DNA from 3 places in the Brevibacillus ruminantium genome. Region 2 is predicted to be linked to each of the others. Evidence: a T-box and tRNA genes for the amino acid it is inferred to sense, from the RefSeq annotation. Region 2 holds a T-box; the other regions hold tRNA genes.
The links. The T-box of region 2 lies ahead of leuS (leucine--tRNA ligase). A T-box ahead of a tRNA ligase gene usually reads a tRNA of that ligase, here a tRNA-Leu.
Positions count from the first base shown of each region.

Region 1: it encodes a tRNA-Leu, which carries the amino acid that the T-box ahead of leuS (leucine--tRNA ligase) is inferred to sense. The anticodon was not compared.
Region 3: it encodes a tRNA-Leu, which carries the amino acid that the T-box ahead of leuS (leucine--tRNA ligase) is inferred to sense. The anticodon was not compared.

Region 1 is NZ_CP098755.1:1,687,864-1,693,795, forward strand. Features, by position in the region: tRNA gene NDK47_RS08145 (tRNA-Thr) at 28-103, shown strand; tRNA gene NDK47_RS08150 (tRNA-Tyr) at 114-198, shown strand; tRNA gene NDK47_RS08155 (tRNA-Lys) at 206-281, shown strand; tRNA gene NDK47_RS08160 (tRNA-Leu) at 300-386, shown strand; tRNA gene NDK47_RS08165 (tRNA-Gly) at 462-537, shown strand; tRNA gene NDK47_RS08170 (tRNA-Arg) at 603-679, shown strand; tRNA gene NDK47_RS08175 (tRNA-Pro) at 758-834, shown strand; tRNA gene NDK47_RS08180 (tRNA-Leu) at 842-929, shown strand; tRNA gene NDK47_RS08185 (tRNA-Gly) at 955-1,028, shown strand; gene NDK47_RS08190 (sensor histidine kinase) at 1,345-2,475, opposite strand; gene NDK47_RS08195 (TerC family protein) at 2,692-3,348, shown strand; gene NDK47_RS08200 (YkoP family protein) at 3,449-4,036, shown strand; gene NDK47_RS08205 (MGDG synthase family glycosyltransferase) at 4,033-5,169, shown strand; gene NDK47_RS08210 (alpha/beta-type small acid-soluble spore protein) at 5,266-5,469, shown strand; gene NDK47_RS08215 (DUF1657 domain-containing protein) at 5,621-5,827, shown strand; gene NDK47_RS08220 (DUF421 domain-containing protein) at 5,896-5,932, shown strand, end outside.
Region 2 is NZ_CP098755.1:3,501,972-3,507,903, reverse strand. Features, by position in the region: gene rsfS (ribosome silencing factor) at 1-220, shown strand, start outside; gene NDK47_RS17325 (class I SAM-dependent DNA methyltransferase) at 226-963, shown strand; T-box leader at 1,015-1,314, shown strand; gene leuS (leucine--tRNA ligase) at 1,388-3,805, shown strand; gene comER (late competence protein ComER) at 3,927-4,784, opposite strand; gene NDK47_RS17310 (ComEA family DNA-binding protein) at 4,849-5,628, opposite strand; gene asnB (asparagine synthase (glutamine-hydrolyzing)) at 5,920-5,932, opposite strand, start outside.
Region 3 is NZ_CP098755.1:59,173-65,104, forward strand. Features, by position in the region: tRNA gene NDK47_RS00305 (tRNA-Ser) at 1-3, shown strand, start outside; tRNA gene NDK47_RS00310 (tRNA-Glu) at 11-87, shown strand; tRNA gene NDK47_RS00315 (tRNA-Val) at 172-247, shown strand; tRNA gene NDK47_RS00320 (tRNA-Met) at 331-407, shown strand; tRNA gene NDK47_RS00325 (tRNA-Asp) at 508-584, shown strand; tRNA gene NDK47_RS00330 (tRNA-Phe) at 649-721, shown strand; tRNA gene NDK47_RS00335 (tRNA-Thr) at 740-815, shown strand; tRNA gene NDK47_RS00340 (tRNA-Tyr) at 826-910, shown strand; tRNA gene NDK47_RS00345 (tRNA-Lys) at 918-993, shown strand; tRNA gene NDK47_RS00350 (tRNA-Leu) at 1,012-1,098, shown strand; tRNA gene NDK47_RS00355 (tRNA-Gly) at 1,174-1,249, shown strand; tRNA gene NDK47_RS00360 (tRNA-Arg) at 1,315-1,391, shown strand; tRNA gene NDK47_RS00365 (tRNA-Pro) at 1,470-1,546, shown strand; tRNA gene NDK47_RS00370 (tRNA-Leu) at 1,562-1,644, shown strand; tRNA gene NDK47_RS00375 (tRNA-Gly) at 1,650-1,723, shown strand; tRNA gene NDK47_RS00380 (tRNA-Ser) at 1,765-1,853, shown strand; tRNA gene NDK47_RS00385 (tRNA-Met) at 1,877-1,953, shown strand; tRNA gene NDK47_RS00390 (tRNA-Trp) at 1,955-2,028, shown strand; tRNA gene NDK47_RS00395 (tRNA-His) at 2,057-2,132, shown strand; tRNA gene NDK47_RS00400 (tRNA-Arg) at 2,140-2,214, shown strand; tRNA gene NDK47_RS00405 (tRNA-Leu) at 2,224-2,308, shown strand; rRNA gene NDK47_RS00410 (16S ribosomal RNA) at 2,679-4,214, shown strand; rRNA gene rrf (5S ribosomal RNA) at 4,404-4,520, shown strand; rRNA gene NDK47_RS00420 (23S ribosomal RNA) at 4,672-5,932, shown strand, end outside.

The DNA.
Region 1 (5,932 bases), 1.8 Mb from region 2:
TTATTGAAACAAATCACATAATCATTTGCCGGTGTAGCTCAATTGGTAGAGCACCTGACTTGTAATCAGGGGGTTGTGGGTTCAAGTCCTATCGCCGGCACCACCATATGACTGGGGAGATAGCGAAGTGGCTAAACGCGGCAGACTGTAAATCTGCTCCCTCTGGGTTCGGCGGTTCGAATCCGTCTCTCCCCACCAGTTATATGAGCCATTAGCTCAGTTGGTAGAGCATCTGACTTTTAATCAGAGGGTCGAAGGTTCGAGTCCTTCATGGCTCACCAGTTTTTTAAAGGGAATATGCGGTCGTGGCGGAATTGGCAGACGCGCTAGATTCAGGTTCTAGTGGTGGCAACACCGTGGAGGTTCAAGTCCTCTCGACCGCACCATATTACCTCAAAAGGCAAAGAGAAAGCTTTGCAGTATAAAGGCTCACCTTTTCAGGGAAATATATGAAACAGCATGCGGACGTAGCTCAATTGGTAGAGCGTCGCCTTGCCAAGGCGAAGGTCGCGGGTTCGAGACCCGTCGTCCGCTCCATTGAAGTTATTCAGTCTCTCACCCGTTCCGGGTTCACCCTCGGGGACAGACACCTTATCCATTATGTGCCCTTAGCTCAGCTGGATAGAGCGTTTGACTACGAATCAAAAGGTCGGGAGTTCGAATCTCTCAGGGCACGCCATTTTACCCCAAAAGTAAAGTGAAGCGTTGTAGAGAACTCCGAATACTTTTCGGGGCCACACAACAAAAAAGGTAGTATCGGGAAGTAGCTCAGCTTGGTAGAGTACTTGGCTTGGGACCAAGGGGTCGCAGGTTCGAATCCTGTCTTCCCGACCATAGTTTTGCCGGGGTGGCGGAATTGGCAGACGCAACAGACTTAAAATCTGTCGGGAGTATCTCCCGTACCGGTTCGAGCCCGGTCCTCGGTACCATGTTGATCCTCAAGATATTCATTTTGCGGGTGTAGTTCAATGGTAGAACTCCAGCCTTCCAAGCTGGTCGCGTGGGTTCGATTCCCATCACCCGCTCCATCATAAAAAGCAGTGCCTCCAAAGGGCAACTGCTTTTTTTTCGTTTCAGGCAAATGGTGACCATTCTATAACTCGATATAGGCCTATTGACCTGTTTTAACCACAGATCGACAGAATGCACCGCAATACCTCAACGAGAAAGAGGATTGTCGAAATCTGTCAAAAGATTGTGGGTGGTAGAAACATATGTTTTCGTGTAGAGTTAGGCTAGATCGCTTACTGAATAGGTAAACGGATCTCTTGCCTCGCCCTCTGAAGAACAGAGGGCATTTTTTCTGAAAAAAAGCTCTTTCGAGTCAACCATTCGAAAGAGCGATTACACCAAAGGCAAAGTCACGATAAAACGGGTAGATTCAGGATCAGACTCACAGGAGATCGTTCCATTATGCTTCTCGATTATGTTTTTGCAAATGGATAAGCCAATTCCCGTTCCATTTTGTTTCGTGGTAAAGAACGGCTGAAACAGGCTTTCCACGATGTCAGGAGGGATCATTTCCCCGTTGTTTTCGACCAGAAGCGTCACCCAGCCATCCTCGCAGACTGTCTTCACCCGTATCCACTTCTCAGGTCTTCTCTGGACGGCGTCAATGGCGTTGGTCAAGAGATTGACGACGACCTGCTTAAACCCCTCCTCGTAGCAATTTAGCAAGCACGGCTCTATCTGTTGCTCGTACAAAATGTTCTCGGCGAGAAGCCGCGGCGTTATGAGCAGCTCTACCTCAAACAAAAGATGTTCAATATCGACGGTTTTAAAGATCTCATCCAGGATCGGCTTTTTGGAAAAGCTGAGAAAGCCAGTGATTTGCCGATGCAAATTTTCGAATTCATGCATCACGACCTGAATATAGGACTGGAGCTTGTCCTGGTTACGCGTAGATTCGGCGATCAGCTTCAAAAAACCCTCGATTGCACATAAGGGGTTGCGAAGCTCATGGGCCATGTTCGCAGCAATTTTCCCAAGCATGGTCAGTTTATCATTGTGCAGATAAGAGATGGTTTCTTCTTTTTGGACAAGCTCTTTGTTCATCATTTGTTCGAAGTGGTAGACGGCCCAAAAAACGCTTTCATCCATCGCTTTTCCAAGCTGTGTCTCCAGGTAAAGCATATGGTCGGATGTCAACGACCACCCTTGAAGCTCAGGTCTGATGACCCGCCAGAAAACATTCCGGTACAACTGATAGGTTCGAAGTATGGAGGAGAATGGATATTCTTGCTCGCGCAGCCATTTTCCCATATCTAGACACCAGTTTTGCATGTCTTCCTCGACATCTTCCACGAGATAACGTGCCAGCAGCACCGTCCGCTTTTCAGCAAAATCCCGAGGGATCGTCAACTGCGATTCCATACTAAAGGCAATCTCTTGCAGCCACTGCGTGGTAATCATCGGTACCATATCCAAAATCTTTTGCGATACACTTCGAAGGTTTAGAGAGACAGCTTCCACCATATCTTATCCCACCCCAATCCTAATCGTACGGAAGGATACCCTGAAAGACAAGGTATATATCTCCTATAATAGGGCAGAATTTTGCTTTTTTTTGGAATTTCCGTTCAACAAATTCCGAGTAATCTCGCCACTTTTCGGAAGGAAAAGCGTTCATGAGGGGACATGCAGCCGCATAGAGTTAAGAAGGACAAACAGATGAGGGAAACAGGAGGGGCAATGGACACGCAATTTTGGGTCGGCTTTTTCCAGATATTCCTGATTGACTTGGTGTTAAGCGGTGACAATGCGGTTGTGATCGGAATGGCTTGCAGAAGTTTGCCGGCCAAAGACAGAAATCAGGCAATCTACATTGGTTCACTGGGAGCGATTCTGCTTCGTATCTTGTTGACGGGTGTAACGACGCTGTTATTGGACATTCCTCTCGTAAAAGTGGCAGGTGGCTTGCTTCTCTTCTGGATTGCCTGGAAATTGATGTTTGGCGGTCAAGAAGAGACGACCGAGGTTTCTTCCAACCGAAGCAAAGGACAGGCAATTAAAACCATTATTTTGGCGGATGTCATCATGAGCCTGGACAATGTACTGGCAGTAGGTGGAGCTGCCGACGGAAATTACCTGCTTATTATCATAGGTTTGGGACTGAGTATCCCCTTGCTGATGTGGGGAAGTTCTTTTGTCGCCCGCTTGTTAAATCGTTTTCCCAGCCTGGTCTTGCTCGGAGGGGGTGTCTTGGCCTATACGGCAACAGAGATGATCCTGGACGACCCCTATGTATGGAAAATGATAAACCCACTGTTGTGGAATCATGCCTGGGTACCCATGCTCGTGGCCATTGGCATTGTTTTACTGGGGCGCTGCCGGAAAGCGTTGGACTAAACGGCGCAGGACAACGGCAGCGTCTGTGTGTTTTCAGAGTAGAGGTTCGGGCATACTACATGTATGAGGAAAACACTGCATGAAAGGATCCGATTAAAGGATGAACACGGGCCTCTTGAGATTGTGGGGGATTTGGGACAAGCTCTATCAACGGTGTACGCGTCTTCAGTATATCGAAAAAGAGAACAACATCTTTCGGATTGTCCGTTTGCGATATCGAGGTGAGCCGCTCGTCACGTCAGACAATCGCATGATTTCCGCAGGTGACCTGATCCTGAAGCTGCACATCCACAATTATTACTTTGCGACGCTCTGCAGTGGGGTGAAGAATGATCTGAGGATAGCCTTGTTGCTAAGGCAACAGATTCTCCGCTCATTGCCGCAATTAGCCAGCTATCTCAATGCCATGGAGGAACAGGATGTCATCAAAGGGATTGTCGGCACAACCATGCTGAACAAAGGAGTAGAACCACTCGGCTTTTCGATTTCTGATGTTCCGATGAACTGGTTTTTTCGTTACAAGCGATGGTATTTAAAAATTATGTTGCGCCTGATTCACCCGGATGGAAAAGGCAGACTCAAGACCTGGAAACATGAAGTGCCTTTAAAACGTGTGTATATGTCCAAAGAAGAACTGCTGCGCAGGTACCTGCCACGAGAAGCAGAAACGGCAGGTGACACGCGATGAAAGAAAAACGGATTCTGGTGGTTACAGAAGAGTGGGCAGGCAGCGGGCACCGGATGGCTGCCGAAGCTCTGGTTGAAGCGCTAAAGCATATTCATTCGGATCTTCATGTCGATATTGTCTGGGGTCTTCAAACAGCCAGTCCAGCGTTACGGGAAATGTCCCGTTTTTTTTATCTGAAGATGCTGCGATACAGTCCGTGGCTCTGGCAACGAATGCATGACCATCATGGCGCATGGGCGGCAGCATGTAAAAAGCCGCTCGCAAGCTGGCTGTCAGGAAAAATACTGACATCATGGATCGAGCAGGAAGCTCCGGATATCGTCGTCGCGACCCATGCCTACTGCTTTGCTGCCCTGGCCGAAGCGAAGCAAAAAGCCACAAAGCCGTTCCGACTGGTAGGCGTGCCGACAGACTTTTGTGTTCATCACTTCTGGATTCATCCCCAGGCGGATGCCTATATCCTCGCTCATCCACAGCTTGAAGACGAAATTCGCTCTCATCCCGCTATGCAAACCACTCCGATTTTACACGCCGGTATCCCGATTCGCCGTAACTTTTACTCATCATCAAAACGTGAAAAAGCGAAGTGGAAGGAGTCTCTCGGCCTGCATCCACAGCATTTTACCGTCCTGCTCAGCGGAGGGGAAGGGGGCTATGGGGCCATGGAGGAGGTATTGCAGGGGTTGCTCGGGGAGACAGAGCCTTTGCAGATTGTTGTGATTACGGGGAGGAACACAGAGCTCCAGGAGCGTTTGCGTCAAGCAGCCGAGACGTTGTCTGGCCCCTCTCCACATGTGACTGTCGTCAAAGGCTATGAGGAAAGCATCTGGGAATGGATGGCGGCCGCTGACGTTTTCATCACCAAACCAGGAGGAATTAGCTGTGCGGAGGCGCTGGCGGTCAGAACTCCGCTGATCCTGCATCATCCGCTTCCTGGACAGGAACAGCGAAATGCTGCCTTCCTTCTCGACCAACAAGCGGCTTTGTTTGCTCAAAGCGTCGAGCAGATACCAGCAATCGTGCAGCAGCTCAGGAGGTCGCCCGATCAATATTCGGAGATGACTCGTAGAATGAGCGAGATCGGTAGGCCACATGCAGCAGACCAGATCGCTCAATTTTTGCTCACACTATAACCCTATAAATTGCCAGTGAAATCTACAGGCTGAAATGAATGAAAGCGCGTGTCTCCAGACATATTAAAGCTACAACTAACGAGGAGGTGATTACAGATGGCAAACAACAGTGGTTCCCGTAACAACCTTCTGGTACCGCAAGCCAACCAAGCTCTGGATCAATTGAAATACGAGATTGCTGCTGAGTTCGGTGTACAACTGGGTGCCGATACCACTTCCCGTCAAAACGGTTCGGTTGGGGGAGAAATCACTAAGCGTCTCGTTTCCTTTGCTGAACAACAACTGGCTGGCCGTGGATAACCAAATAGGTTGAATGTGGGAGAGGCACCTTCGTGGTGTCTTTCCTTTTTTTGATTTGAGTGCTTGTAAAAAAATCCAGATAGAAATTTTAAAACGATGGGATTAAATAACTGCGCTTGGTTGATTCTATAGGTGCTAGGAGGTGAAAATGATGACCGTTGCTTCTCAAGTAAAACAAACACTGTCCAACCTGAAGGGTGCGCAAGCTAACCTGGAGTCCTTCGCTCTCAGCACGCAAAATCAGCAAGCGAAGCAATTGTATGCACAGGCAGCCGAGCAAACCCAGACCATCGTAACGAACCTGCAACAGCGGGTAACGGAGCTGGAGAACGAAGAACCGCAGTACAAAGGTTTTTAAGGAATGGAGTCATCGGAGAGGGGCATTCTCTCTCCTTTTCTTTAGTACATGAGCGGGAGGGTTTTGGCGTGCCCGATTGGTTAATGATTGTATTTCGTTCGATTG
Region 2 (5,932 bases):
TGAACGCCAGGTACAGGCGATCGTTACAGAAATTCGTGATCGGGCACATAAAAACGGCTACAACGTACGGGGGATTGAAGGCGCTGACGAAGGCCGCTGGGTATTGGTTGATCTGGGGGACGTGGTCATTCACGTATTCCATCGGGAAGATCGGGAGTTTTACAACCTCGAGCGTCTCTGGGCGGAAGCGCCGCTCGTCACCTTTGGAGAGGAAGGCTGAGAGCGATGGCATACGGTCAGATGGCAACCGTCTATGACCGGTTGATGGCCGATTCCCCCTATCCGCAGTGGCTCGATTGGGCGGAGGGAGTATGGGTCAAAAAAGGGAAGCCGCAGCGTATAATGGACCTTGGCTGTGGAACGGGCAGTATCGCCATTCCACTGGCCAAGCGAGGGTATCGGGTGACAGGTGTTGATCTGTCTGCCGAGATGCTGGCGGTCGCCTACGACAAGATGAGACGGGAGCAGGTGAGTGTCACCTGGGTCGAGCAGGATATGCGCGAACTGGAACTGCCTCAGGCTGACAGCATTATCTCCTTCTGTGATTCGCTCAGTTATCTGACGGAGGAGGACGATGTGCAGCAAACCTTTTCCCGCGTCTTTGCCCATCTTCAGCCTGGCGGCACCTTTCTGTTTGATGTCCACAGTCCATACAAAGTTCTGCACAGCTTTGGCGATCAGACGTTTACCTTGACGGAGGACGAGATTTCGTACATTTGGCAATGTTTTTGCGATCCGCTTCGCATGGAGGTTACGCATGAACTCACCTTTTTTCTGGAGCTGGAAAGCGGGTTGTACCAGCGTGTGGAAGAGGTGCATGAGCAGCGTGCCTACCAACCCTATGAGATTGTCAAATGGCTGAGAGAGGCAGGATTTGTCGACGTGGAGCTGACGGCAGATTTTACGGATCTGCCTCCCCACGAGACGAGCGAGCGTTTGTTTTTTCTTGCACGTCGTCCATAACGTTGACATGATTGGCATGGATTGTCTATAATCGGATTAAAATCGTATATCGACAATGCGTCGAAGAGGAGTAGTACGAAAGTGAAACGGTCCAAGAGAGTTGACGGCCGGTGAAAGTCAATCCGTCCCTTTCCGAACTCGCCTCGAAGCACTGTTCCTGAAGACCGTCTTCTTGACTGGTTGTGTAAGGAGGAGCGTCTGATCCACGATACGGAAATGTAAGCGGGTGAGCTAGATCTCAGACAACAGGATTGATCCCTTTTGTTCATACAAGTGGACGATCGATTGTCTGCCAATGTTCACCAACCTGGGTGGTACCGCGGGAGAATAAATGATCCTCTCGTCCCTTTTCGGATCTCGATTGGGGCGGGAGGTTTTTACATTTTTTGGCATTTTTATGAATCAATGATAGGAGTGCGTATCAATGGCTTACAATCATCATGAAGTTGAGAAGAAGTGGCAGCAGTACTGGGAGCAAAATAAAACCTTCAAGACACTGGAGGATTCGGGCAAGAAAAAGTTCTACGCCCTTGACATGTTTCCTTATCCTTCTGGTGCAGGGCTGCACGTCGGTCACCCGGAAGGCTACACCGCTACGGATATTCTGTCCCGGATGAAGCGTATGCAGGGCTACAACGTTCTGCATCCGATGGGCTGGGATGCATTTGGATTGCCTGCAGAGCAATATGCGCTGGATACTGGAAATGACCCGGCTGAATTCACCGAGCGCAATATCAATACATTCCGCCGCCAGATTAAATCGCTGGGCTTTTCCTATGACTGGGATCGCGAAATCAACACAACCGACCCTCACTACTACAAATGGACGCAATGGATCTTTACCAAGCTGTATGAGCATGGCTTGGCCTATATCGACGAGGTAGCGGTAAACTGGTGCCCTGCTCTGGGAACCGTGCTTGCCAATGAAGAAGTCATCGACGGAAAAAGTGAACGCGGTGGACACCCGGTAGAACGCCGTCCAATGAAGCAGTGGGTGCTGCGGATCACCAAGTACGCAGATCGTCTGCTGGAAGATCTGGAGGAGCTGGACTGGCCGGAGAGCATCAAGGAAATGCAGCGCAACTGGATCGGCCGTTCTGAAGGGGCGGAGGTCGTGTTCTCCATCGAGGGACATGATGATACCTTCACCGTCTTCACAACCCGTCCGGATACCCTGTACGGTGCGACGTTTGCCGTGCTGGCACCTGAACACAAGCTGGTAGAGAAAATTACCACGCCAGAACAAAAGCAGGCAGTGGAGGACTATCTGGAGCAAGCCAAACACAAAAGTGATCTGGAGCGTACCGATCTGGCGAAGGACAAAACCGGAGTGTTTACCGGGGCGTACGCCATCAACCCGGTCAATGGAGAAAAACTGCCGATCTGGGTTGCCGATTACGTCCTGATCAGCTATGGTACTGGTTCCGTAATGGCAGTACCGGCTCATGACGAGCGTGACTACGAGTTTGCACAAAAGTTCAACCTGCCGATCAAGGAAGTCATCCGCGGCGGCGATGTGTCCAAGGAAGCGTATGACGGTGACGGTGAGCATATCAATTCCGGCATTTTGGACGGACTGAACAAAGAGCAGGCCATCAGCAAAATGATTGAGTGGCTGGAAGCAAACAACAAAGGAAAGCGGAAAGTAACCTTCCGCCTGCGCGACTGGCTGTTCAGCCGCCAGCGATATTGGGGAGAGCCGATTCCGATCATCCATCTCGAAGACGGGACGATGAAAGTGGTTCCGGAAGAAGAACTGCCGGTAATTCTGCCAAAAACGAAGGAAATCAAGCCATCCGGTACGGGTGAATCACCGCTTGCCAACATTGCGGATTGGGTCAATATCATCGATCCGGAAACCGGCATGAAGGCCCGCCGCGAAACCAATACCATGCCACAATGGGCGGGAAGCTGCTGGTACTTCCTGCGTTTTATCGATCCGCATAACGACAAGGCGTTTGCCGATCCGGACAAATTGAAGGAATGGCTGCCGATCGATATCTATATCGGCGGTGCAGAACACGCAGTTCTCCACCTGCTTTACGCTCGTTTCTGGCATAAGTTCCTCTATGACATCGGGGTCGTTCCGACGAAGGAACCGTTCCAGAAGCTGTTCAACCAAGGCATGATCCTCGGTGAGAACAACGAAAAGATGAGCAAATCCAAGGGCAATGTAGTGAACCCGGATGAAATCATCAACAGTCACGGTGCCGACACGCTGCGCCTGTACGAAATGTTTATGGGGCCGCTGGATGCCTCTATTGCCTGGTCGACAAAAGGATTGGACGGCGCACGCCGCTTCCTCGACCGCGTATGGAGACTGTTCGTGGATGACAATGGTGCGCTGAACACCAAAATCTCTGCAAAAGCTGATGTGAAGGCATTGGAGCGCGTCTACCACCAGACCGTGAAAAAGGTGACGGAGGACTACGAGGGTCTTCGTTTCAACACAGGAATTTCCCAGCTCATGGTCTTCGTCAACGAAGCATACCGCGCAGACGCTCTGCCCAAATCCTACATGGAAGGCTTCGTGAAGATGCTGTCTCCGATTGCACCGCATCTGGGTGAAGAGCTGTGGGAAAAACTGGGCCATAGCAATACGCTGTCGTATGAGCCATGGCCACAGTACGATGAGTCGAAGCTGGTGGACGATGAGGTAGAGATCGTTCTGCAAATCAACGGGAAGAACCGTGAAAAGCTGCTGATTGCGGCTGACGCGACGAAAGAACAAATGGAAGAGATGGCTTCCCGCAATGAGACGATCAAAGAACTTATTGAAGGAAAACAAATCGTGAAGGTCATTGCTGTACCAGGCAAGCTCGTCAATATCGTCGTAAAGTAATAGAGAAGTGTGAGCGCACTAACATTTGCGCCTATCATACGAAATGGAGCCATCATTAGGTGGCTCCATTCTTTTTTACCTGACATGAGACACAAAAAACAAAACGACTGCTACCTGAACATCAGCTCCTGTTCGGTGAAAGCTCGAAGGGTGGCACATGCTGCAACTGGAGTTTCACAACCTCAATATCTTCCGCAAATTTGCGGTGGGTGCGCTGGTATACCTGACGAAACAGACCGGGCACGGATTGTTGCAAGGCGATCAACCCTTCACCGGTGACACCGCCTGGTACACAAACCCTTTGTTCCAAAGTGGACAACGAAAACCTCTCTTTTTTGAGCAGCTCGGCCATTCCGATCACCATTTGCATGGCCAGATAGGAAGCGGCTTCGGTGGAAATGCCAGTCTCCTCGACAGCATCGTCAATCATGTTTCTCAGGATATAGCTGAGAAAAGCAGGACCGCAGCTGCTGATGTCGGAGGAGATCCGTAAAAACTGTTCCGGGACCTCAATCGGCTGACTGAAAGCAGAAAAAAGTGAGAGAATTTTCTCGCGCAACTCCGGTGTGATACGTGTCCCAAACTCACACAAGCAGACACCGCTTGCCGCCGCATTGGTAATGCTGGGCACCACTCTTGCCACAGCGCAGGACACGAGCTCTTCCAAACGCTCCAACTGGACGGGACTTGTGATGGTAATCAACAGATGATGGGGAGTCAGTTCCTCTTGAAGCTCAAGCAGAATGCTGCTGTATTCCAACGGTTTGACGCATAACAAGAGCATGCGGGCTTCCCTGGCCACCTGTGTATTGTTCGTCGCCACAGTTACGCCCGGATGACGCTCCGCAACGGCTTCTGCTTTGACGGGAGTGCGATTGGTTACGATCAACTGGCTGGGAGACAGGGCTTTGGACGCAATCAGTGCATCAGCCAACATGCTGCCCATGCTGCCCGTGCCGATTATGCCGATCCTTTCCATTATCATTTTCCTCCCTACACTCATTCTCATCCCATTCTATGAGTGGTCCTGAATGTTCATACCCTTACTTTACGCGGACTTGGTCCTTCATCCGATCGTACATCTTATCCCCAATCCCGCTGATTTTTTTGAGTTCATCAGAAGAGCGAAAACCGCCTTTTTCATTCCGGTACTGTAGAATTGCTTTCGCCCGGGCTTCACCTACGCCCGGCAGCGTCATCAGCTCTTCTAGCGAAGCAGTATTCAGATTGACGCCCTTCGTCTCACCAGAGGCTGATGGGCCGTTCGCTGTAATGGGCGAGGCTGGAGCAGTCAAGGCTGAATGAACCTCCTGCTGCTCGCAAGCTGATCGAGCTCCCCGCTCCGGAATGATGACTGCACTCCCGTCTGTCAAAAGCTCTGCAAGGTTGATGCGTTCTACATCACCCTCGGGCAAAACGCCGCCTGCCTTGGTCACGGCATCCGCTACGCGGGCACCCTGCGGAAAGGTGTACAGCCCAGGCTGCTTTACCTTTCCTTTTACGTCTACATAGAGCAGGGGAGGTGGGGAAGGCGTGTCAGAAGGAGGTAGAGGAGGTAGATCCGGTCCTGCAGTTGCAGGCAGGATGTTACTGCCTGAAGCGTTCCCTTCGTCGCGCAAAGCAGGGGAACCGTCAGCGCTTTTTCTGCCGGGATTATCATCTGTGCTGTCCGCTTCAGCAGCCCATGCCGCTTCAGCGAGAGGAATCCCTGCGTGTGCAGTCTTGCCTCCTGCGTAGTAGATCCAAAAGCTGATTCCGACAAAGAGAATGGCAACAGTAGAGAGAATCCATTTCCGATAACGTTCCCACAAGTCAAACAACATGCCTGGGCACCCCCGCAGCTTACTTTGATCTTATGGGCATCCTACAAAATGATAGAGGGAGTCGGCAAATTTATTTTCATAGAAAACAAGAAAGTCATGTCCGTTTCGTTGATCGCATGCGGTCACATCTAAATACTATAAAAATATCAAGAGGGTTTTCACAAAAAAAGCCCCGCTTGTCTTTCGACGCAGCGAAGCCTATTTCAATAGGTTTATGAAGTTTGCGGTAATTTCCCCTACATTTGCAGCAGTTCATCCATTCAGCTTGATGCCAATCCAGTCATCCATCTGTTAGCCGATCTGC
Region 3 (5,932 bases), 2.2 Mb from region 2:
CCATAGATATGGCCCGTTGGTGAAGCGGTTTAACACAGCAGCCTTTCACGCTGTCATACAGGGGTTCGAATCCCCTATGGGTCACCATACTACCCCGCAAAGCAAAGTGAACGCCTTGTAGCAACATTAGGCACTTTGCGGGGGCCCCAAAACAACTGTTGAGGGGTATTTGGAGGCTTAGCTCAGCTGGGAGAGCATCTGCCTTACAAGCAGAGGGTCGGCGGTTCGATCCCGTCAGCCTCCACCATTCTTTCTTCGCAGCTTTCGATACGGGATCTCACGTAACGGTTCACCCTCGAAGAAAGACCAGGAAGCAGAGTATTATATCGTCGCGGGATGGAGCAGTCTGGCAGCTCGTCGGGCTCATAACCCGAAGGTCGCAGGTTCAAATCCTGCTCCCGCAACCAAATTTTCTGCTGAACAGCCTTGATATTACTTGATATTATATCTTGGCCCAGGTAGAATCAGAGTACCCGTCGGGTGCAAACGATTTTTTTATCGAAACATGGAGCTGTGGTGAAGTTGGAGTTCACGCCGGTCTGTCACACCGGAGGTCGCGGGTTCGAGTCCCGTCAGCTCCGCCATTTCTAAAGAAGTCATGGGCCTCTCACCCTTGATGACGCAGGGGTCGATGGCACCCAATAGCTTGGCTCGGTAGCTCAGTCGGTAGAGCAGAGGACTGAAAATCCTCGTGTCGGCGGTTCGATTCCGTCCCGAGCCACCTTTTCAAAAAAAATACGCCGGTGTAGCTCAATTGGTAGAGCACCTGACTTGTAATCAGGGGGTTGTGGGTTCAAGTCCTATCGCCGGCACCACCATATGACTGGGGAGATAGCGAAGTGGCTAAACGCGGCAGACTGTAAATCTGCTCCCTCTGGGTTCGGCGGTTCGAATCCGTCTCTCCCCACCAGTTGTATGAGCCATTAGCTCAGTTGGTAGAGCATCTGACTTTTAATCAGAGGGTCGAAGGTTCGAGTCCTTCATGGCTCACCAGTTTTTTAAAGGGAATATGCGGTCGTGGCGGAATTGGCAGACGCGCTAGATTCAGGTTCTAGTGGTGGCAACACCGTGGAGGTTCAAGTCCTCTCGACCGCACCATATTACCTCAAAAGGCAAAGAGAAAGCTTTGCAGTATAAAGGCACACCTTTTCAGGGAAATATATGAAACAGCATGCGGACGTAGCTCAATTGGTAGAGCGTCGCCTTGCCAAGGCGAAGGTCGCGGGTTCGAGACCCGTCGTCCGCTCCATTGAAGTTATTCAGTCTCTCACCCGTTCCGGGTTCACCCTCGGGGACAGACACCTTATCCATTATGTGCCCTTAGCTCAGCTGGATAGAGCGTTTGACTACGAATCAAAAGGTCGGGAGTTCGAATCTCTCAGGGCACGCCACTTTACCCCAAAAGTAAAGTGAAGCGTAATAGTGTAGACCGAATAGTATTCGGGGCCGCACTACAAAAAAGATAGTATCGGGAAGTAGCTCAGCTTGGTAGAGTACTTGGCTTGGGACCAAGGGGTCGCAGGTTCGAATCCTGTCTTCCCGACCATGTAATTTCATAGATGCCGGTATGGCGGAATTGGCAGACGCGCGCGACTCAAAATCGTGAGGGAAACCGTGGGGGTTCAAGTCCCTCTACCGGCACCATATTTGCGGGTGTAGTTCAATGGTAGAACTCCAGCCTTCCAAGCTGGTCGCGTGGGTTCGATTCCCATCACCCGCTCCATTTATATCTAATGGGCTTACAAAAAGCCTGTTTTCTATTGCGGAGGGATACCGAAGTGGTCATAACGGGGCGGTCTTGAAAACCGTTAGGGTGCAAGCCCACGGGGGTTCGAATCCCTCTCCCTCCGCCATTACTTTCTATAGCTTGATTTGTGGCGGCGTAGCTCAGCTGGCTAGAGCGTTCGGTTCATACCCGAAAGGTCGGGGGTTCGAGCCCCTCCACCGCTACCATAGGGGCATAGTTTAAAGGTAGAACGAAGGTCTCCAAAACCTTTGGTGTGGGTTCGATTCCTACTGCCCCTGCCAGACGAACTGAATAACTCTCATTTATATGGCGGTCGTGGCGAAGGGGTTAACGCACCGGATTGTGGCTCCGGCACTCGTGGGTTCAAGTCCCATCGATCGCCCCATGAATTTGAGCCTATAGCTCAGAGGATAGAGCACTGGTCTCCGGAACCAGGTGCCCAGGTTCGAGTCCTGGTAGGCTCGCCATTATGATTTGCGGTCGTGGTGGAATTGGCAGACACACCATCTTGAGGGGGTGGCGGGGCGACCCGTGCGAGTTCGAGTCTCGCCGACCGCACCAAATTTCCAACAAATTCATTTGACTGTAGTTAACGAGTTTGTTAGAATGAATTTCTGTCCTTAATGGACCCTTTCAAATAAGGGACTCTTCAAAAAGTAACAAGTGAACAGGCAGCAAAAAAAGGTTGACTTGTCCGCTGCGAAATGTTACGATGAAATTCCTGACTCAAAGTAGTCGGGCTGAAGGCCATGACAGGTTGCATTAAAAAAGTTTACAAGCACTAAAAAAGCTGTTGACTTTTAAAACGCAACATGATATACCGGAATGGTTGAAAAGAAATGCTCTTTGAAAACTGAACAGCGAAGCGTTTTAATAGTGAGTAAATCACAAGCCTAGCAAAATGTTTTGAAGCTAATGAATCAACTCAACTTTATTGGAGAGTTTGATCCTGGCTCAGGACGAACGCTGGCGGCGTGCCTAATACATGCAAGTCGAGCGAGTCCCTTCGGGGGCTAGCGGCGGACGGGTGAGTAACACGTAGGCAACCTGCCTGTAAGCTCGGGATAACATGGGGAAACTCATGCTAATACCGGATAGGATTCTCTCTCGCATGAGAGGGAATGGAAAGATGGCGCAAGCTATCACTTGCAGATGGGCCTGCGGCGCATTAGCTAGTTGGTGGGGTAACGGCCTACCAAGGCGACGATGCGTAGCCGACCTGAGAGGGTGACCGGCCACACTGGGACTGAGACACGGCCCAGACTCCTACGGGAGGCAGCAGTAGGGAATTTTCCACAATGGACGAAAGTCTGATGGAGCAACGCCGCGTGAACGATGAAGGTCTTCGGATTGTAAAGTTCTGTTGTCAGGGACGAATAAGTACCGTTCGAACAGGGCGGTACCTTGACGGTACCTGACGAGGAAGCCACGGCTAACTACGTGCCAGCAGCCGCGGTAATACGTAGGTGGCAAGCGTTGTCCGGAATTATTGGGCGTAAAGCGCGCGCAGGCGGCTATGTAAGTCTGGTGTTAAAGCCCGGGGCTCAACCCCGGTTCGCATCGGAAACTGTGTAGCTTGAGTGCAGAAGAGGAAAGCGGTATTCCACGTGTAGCGGTGAAATGCGTAGAGATGTGGAGGAACACCAGTGGCGAAGGCGGCTTTCTGGTCTGTAACTGACGCTGAGGCGCGAAAGCGTGGGGAGCAAACAGGATTAGATACCCTGGTAGTCCACGCCGTAAACGATGAGTGCTAGGTGTTGGGGGTTTCAATACCCTCAGTGCCGCAGCTAACGCAATAAGCACTCCGCCTGGGGAGTACGGTCGCAAGACTGAAACTCAAAGGAATTGACGGGGGCCCGCACAAGCGGTGGAGCATGTGGTTTAATTCGAAGCAACGCGAAGAACCTTACCAGGTCTTGACATCCCGCTGACCGTCCTAGAGATAGGGCTTCCCTTCGGGGCAGCGGTGACAGGTGGTGCATGGTTGTCGTCAGCTCGTGTCGTGAGATGTTGGGTTAAGTCCCGCAACGAGCGCAACCCTTATCTTTAGTTGCCAGCATTCAGTTGGGCACTCTAGAGAGACTGCCGTCGACAAGACGGAGGAAGGCGGGGATGACGTCAAATCATCATGCCCCTTATGACCTGGGCTACACACGTGCTACAATGGCTGGTACAACGGGATGCTAGCTCGCGAGAGTATGCCAATCTCTTAAAACCAGTCTCAGTTCGGATTGCAGGCTGCAACTCGCCTGCATGAAGTCGGAATCGCTAGTAATCGCGGATCAGCATGCCGCGGTGAATACGTTCCCGGGCCTTGTACACACCGCCCGTCACACCACGGGAGTTTGCAACACCCGAAGTCGGTGAGGTAACCGCAAGGAGCCAGCCGCCGAAGGTGGGGTAGATGACTGGGGTGAAGTCGTAACAAGGTATCCGTACCGGAAGGTGCGGATGGATCACCTCCTTTCTATGGAGATATCTGTTCTCTCCCTCGAGAGAGGCAGTATCAAATCGGCTAGGAAAAACGCCCGTTCGCTGTTCAGTTTTGAAGGATGCATTTCCTTCAAGTTCATAAGCATGGATGCCTTTTTATAAGGAGGTTCTGCTAAAAGCACCGACGTCCTGTCGGAACGCAGAACGACCCGCATCCTACGAGTCTGGCGATGATGGCGGAGGGGACACACCCGTTCCCATACCGAACACGGCCGTTAAGCCCTCCAGCGCCGATGGTACTTGTCCCGCAGGGGACCGGGAGAGTAGGACGTTGCCAGGCGGACGCAAAGGACCGTCTGCTAAAAGCACCTCGTCCTGAGGTAACGCAGACGCTAGCACATCCTGTGCGTCGTCGTTCTTTGAAAACTGGATAATGCATGTAATTGCTAAGGATATTTAAAGTGTAAGTACTATTAGTACGAACCAAATGTGGTTAAGTTACTAAGGGCACACGGTGGATGCCTTGGCGCTAGGAGCCGAAGAAGGACGCAGCGAACTGCGATAAGCCTCGGGGAGCGGTAAGCACGCTTTGATCCGGGGATCTCCGAATGGGGAAACCCACCATTCGTAATGGGATGGTATCCGTCACTGAATACATAGGTGGCGAGAAGGCAGACCCGGTGAACTGAAACATCTAAGTAGCCGGAGGAAGAGAAAACAATAGTGATTCCGTCAGTAGCGGCGAGCGAACGCGGAAGAGCCTAAACCGTCAGGTTTACCTGGCGGGGTTGTGGGGCGTCTCACATGGAGTTACAAAAGACGCGCGTAGGTGAACAGTTTGGGAAAGCTGACCATAGAGCGTGACAGTCGCGTAGCCCAAACGCGCGTCTCTCCGAGACCCACCCCGAGTAGCGCGGGACACGTGAAATCCCGTGTGAATCTGGCAGGACCATCTGCTAAGGCTAAATACTACCTAGCGACCGATAGTGAACCAGTACCGTGAGGGAAAGGTGAAAAGCACCCCGGGAGGGGAGTGAAATAGTACCTGAAACCGTGTGCTTACAAATAGTCGGAGCCCGATCTATGGGTGACGGCGTGCCTTTTGTAGAATGAACCGGCGAGTTACGGTAGCGTGCGAGGTTAAGTCGAAGAGACGGAGCCGCAGCGAAAGCGAGTCTGAATAGGGCGCAAGTACGTTGCCGTAGACCCGAAACCGTGTGATCTAGCCATGTCCAGGGTGAAGGTAGGGTAACACCTACTGGAGGCCCGAACCCACGCACGTTGAAAAGTGCGGGGATGAGGTGTGGCTAGCGGTGAAATTCCAATCGAACTCGGAGATAGCTGGTTCTCCCCGAAATAGCTTTAGGGCTAGCCTCGGAATTAGAGTCTTGGAGGTAGAGCACTGATTGGGCTAGGGGCCCTCATCGGGTTACCGAACTCAGTCAAACTCCGAATGCCAATGACTTATGTCCGGGAGTCAGACGATGAGTGCTAAGATCCATCGTCAAGAGGGAAACAGCCCAGACCATCAGCTAAGGTCCCCAAGTGTATGTTAAGTGGGAAACGATGTGGAGTTGCCCAGACAACCAGGATGTTGGCTTAGAAGCAGCCACCATTTAAAGAGTGCGTAATAGCTCACTGGTCGAGTGACTCTGCGCGGAAAATGTAACGGGGCTAAACATACCACCGAAGCTATGGCAGTCCTTACGGACTGGGTAGGGGAGCGTTCCAAGCAGCAGTGAAGCCGTACCG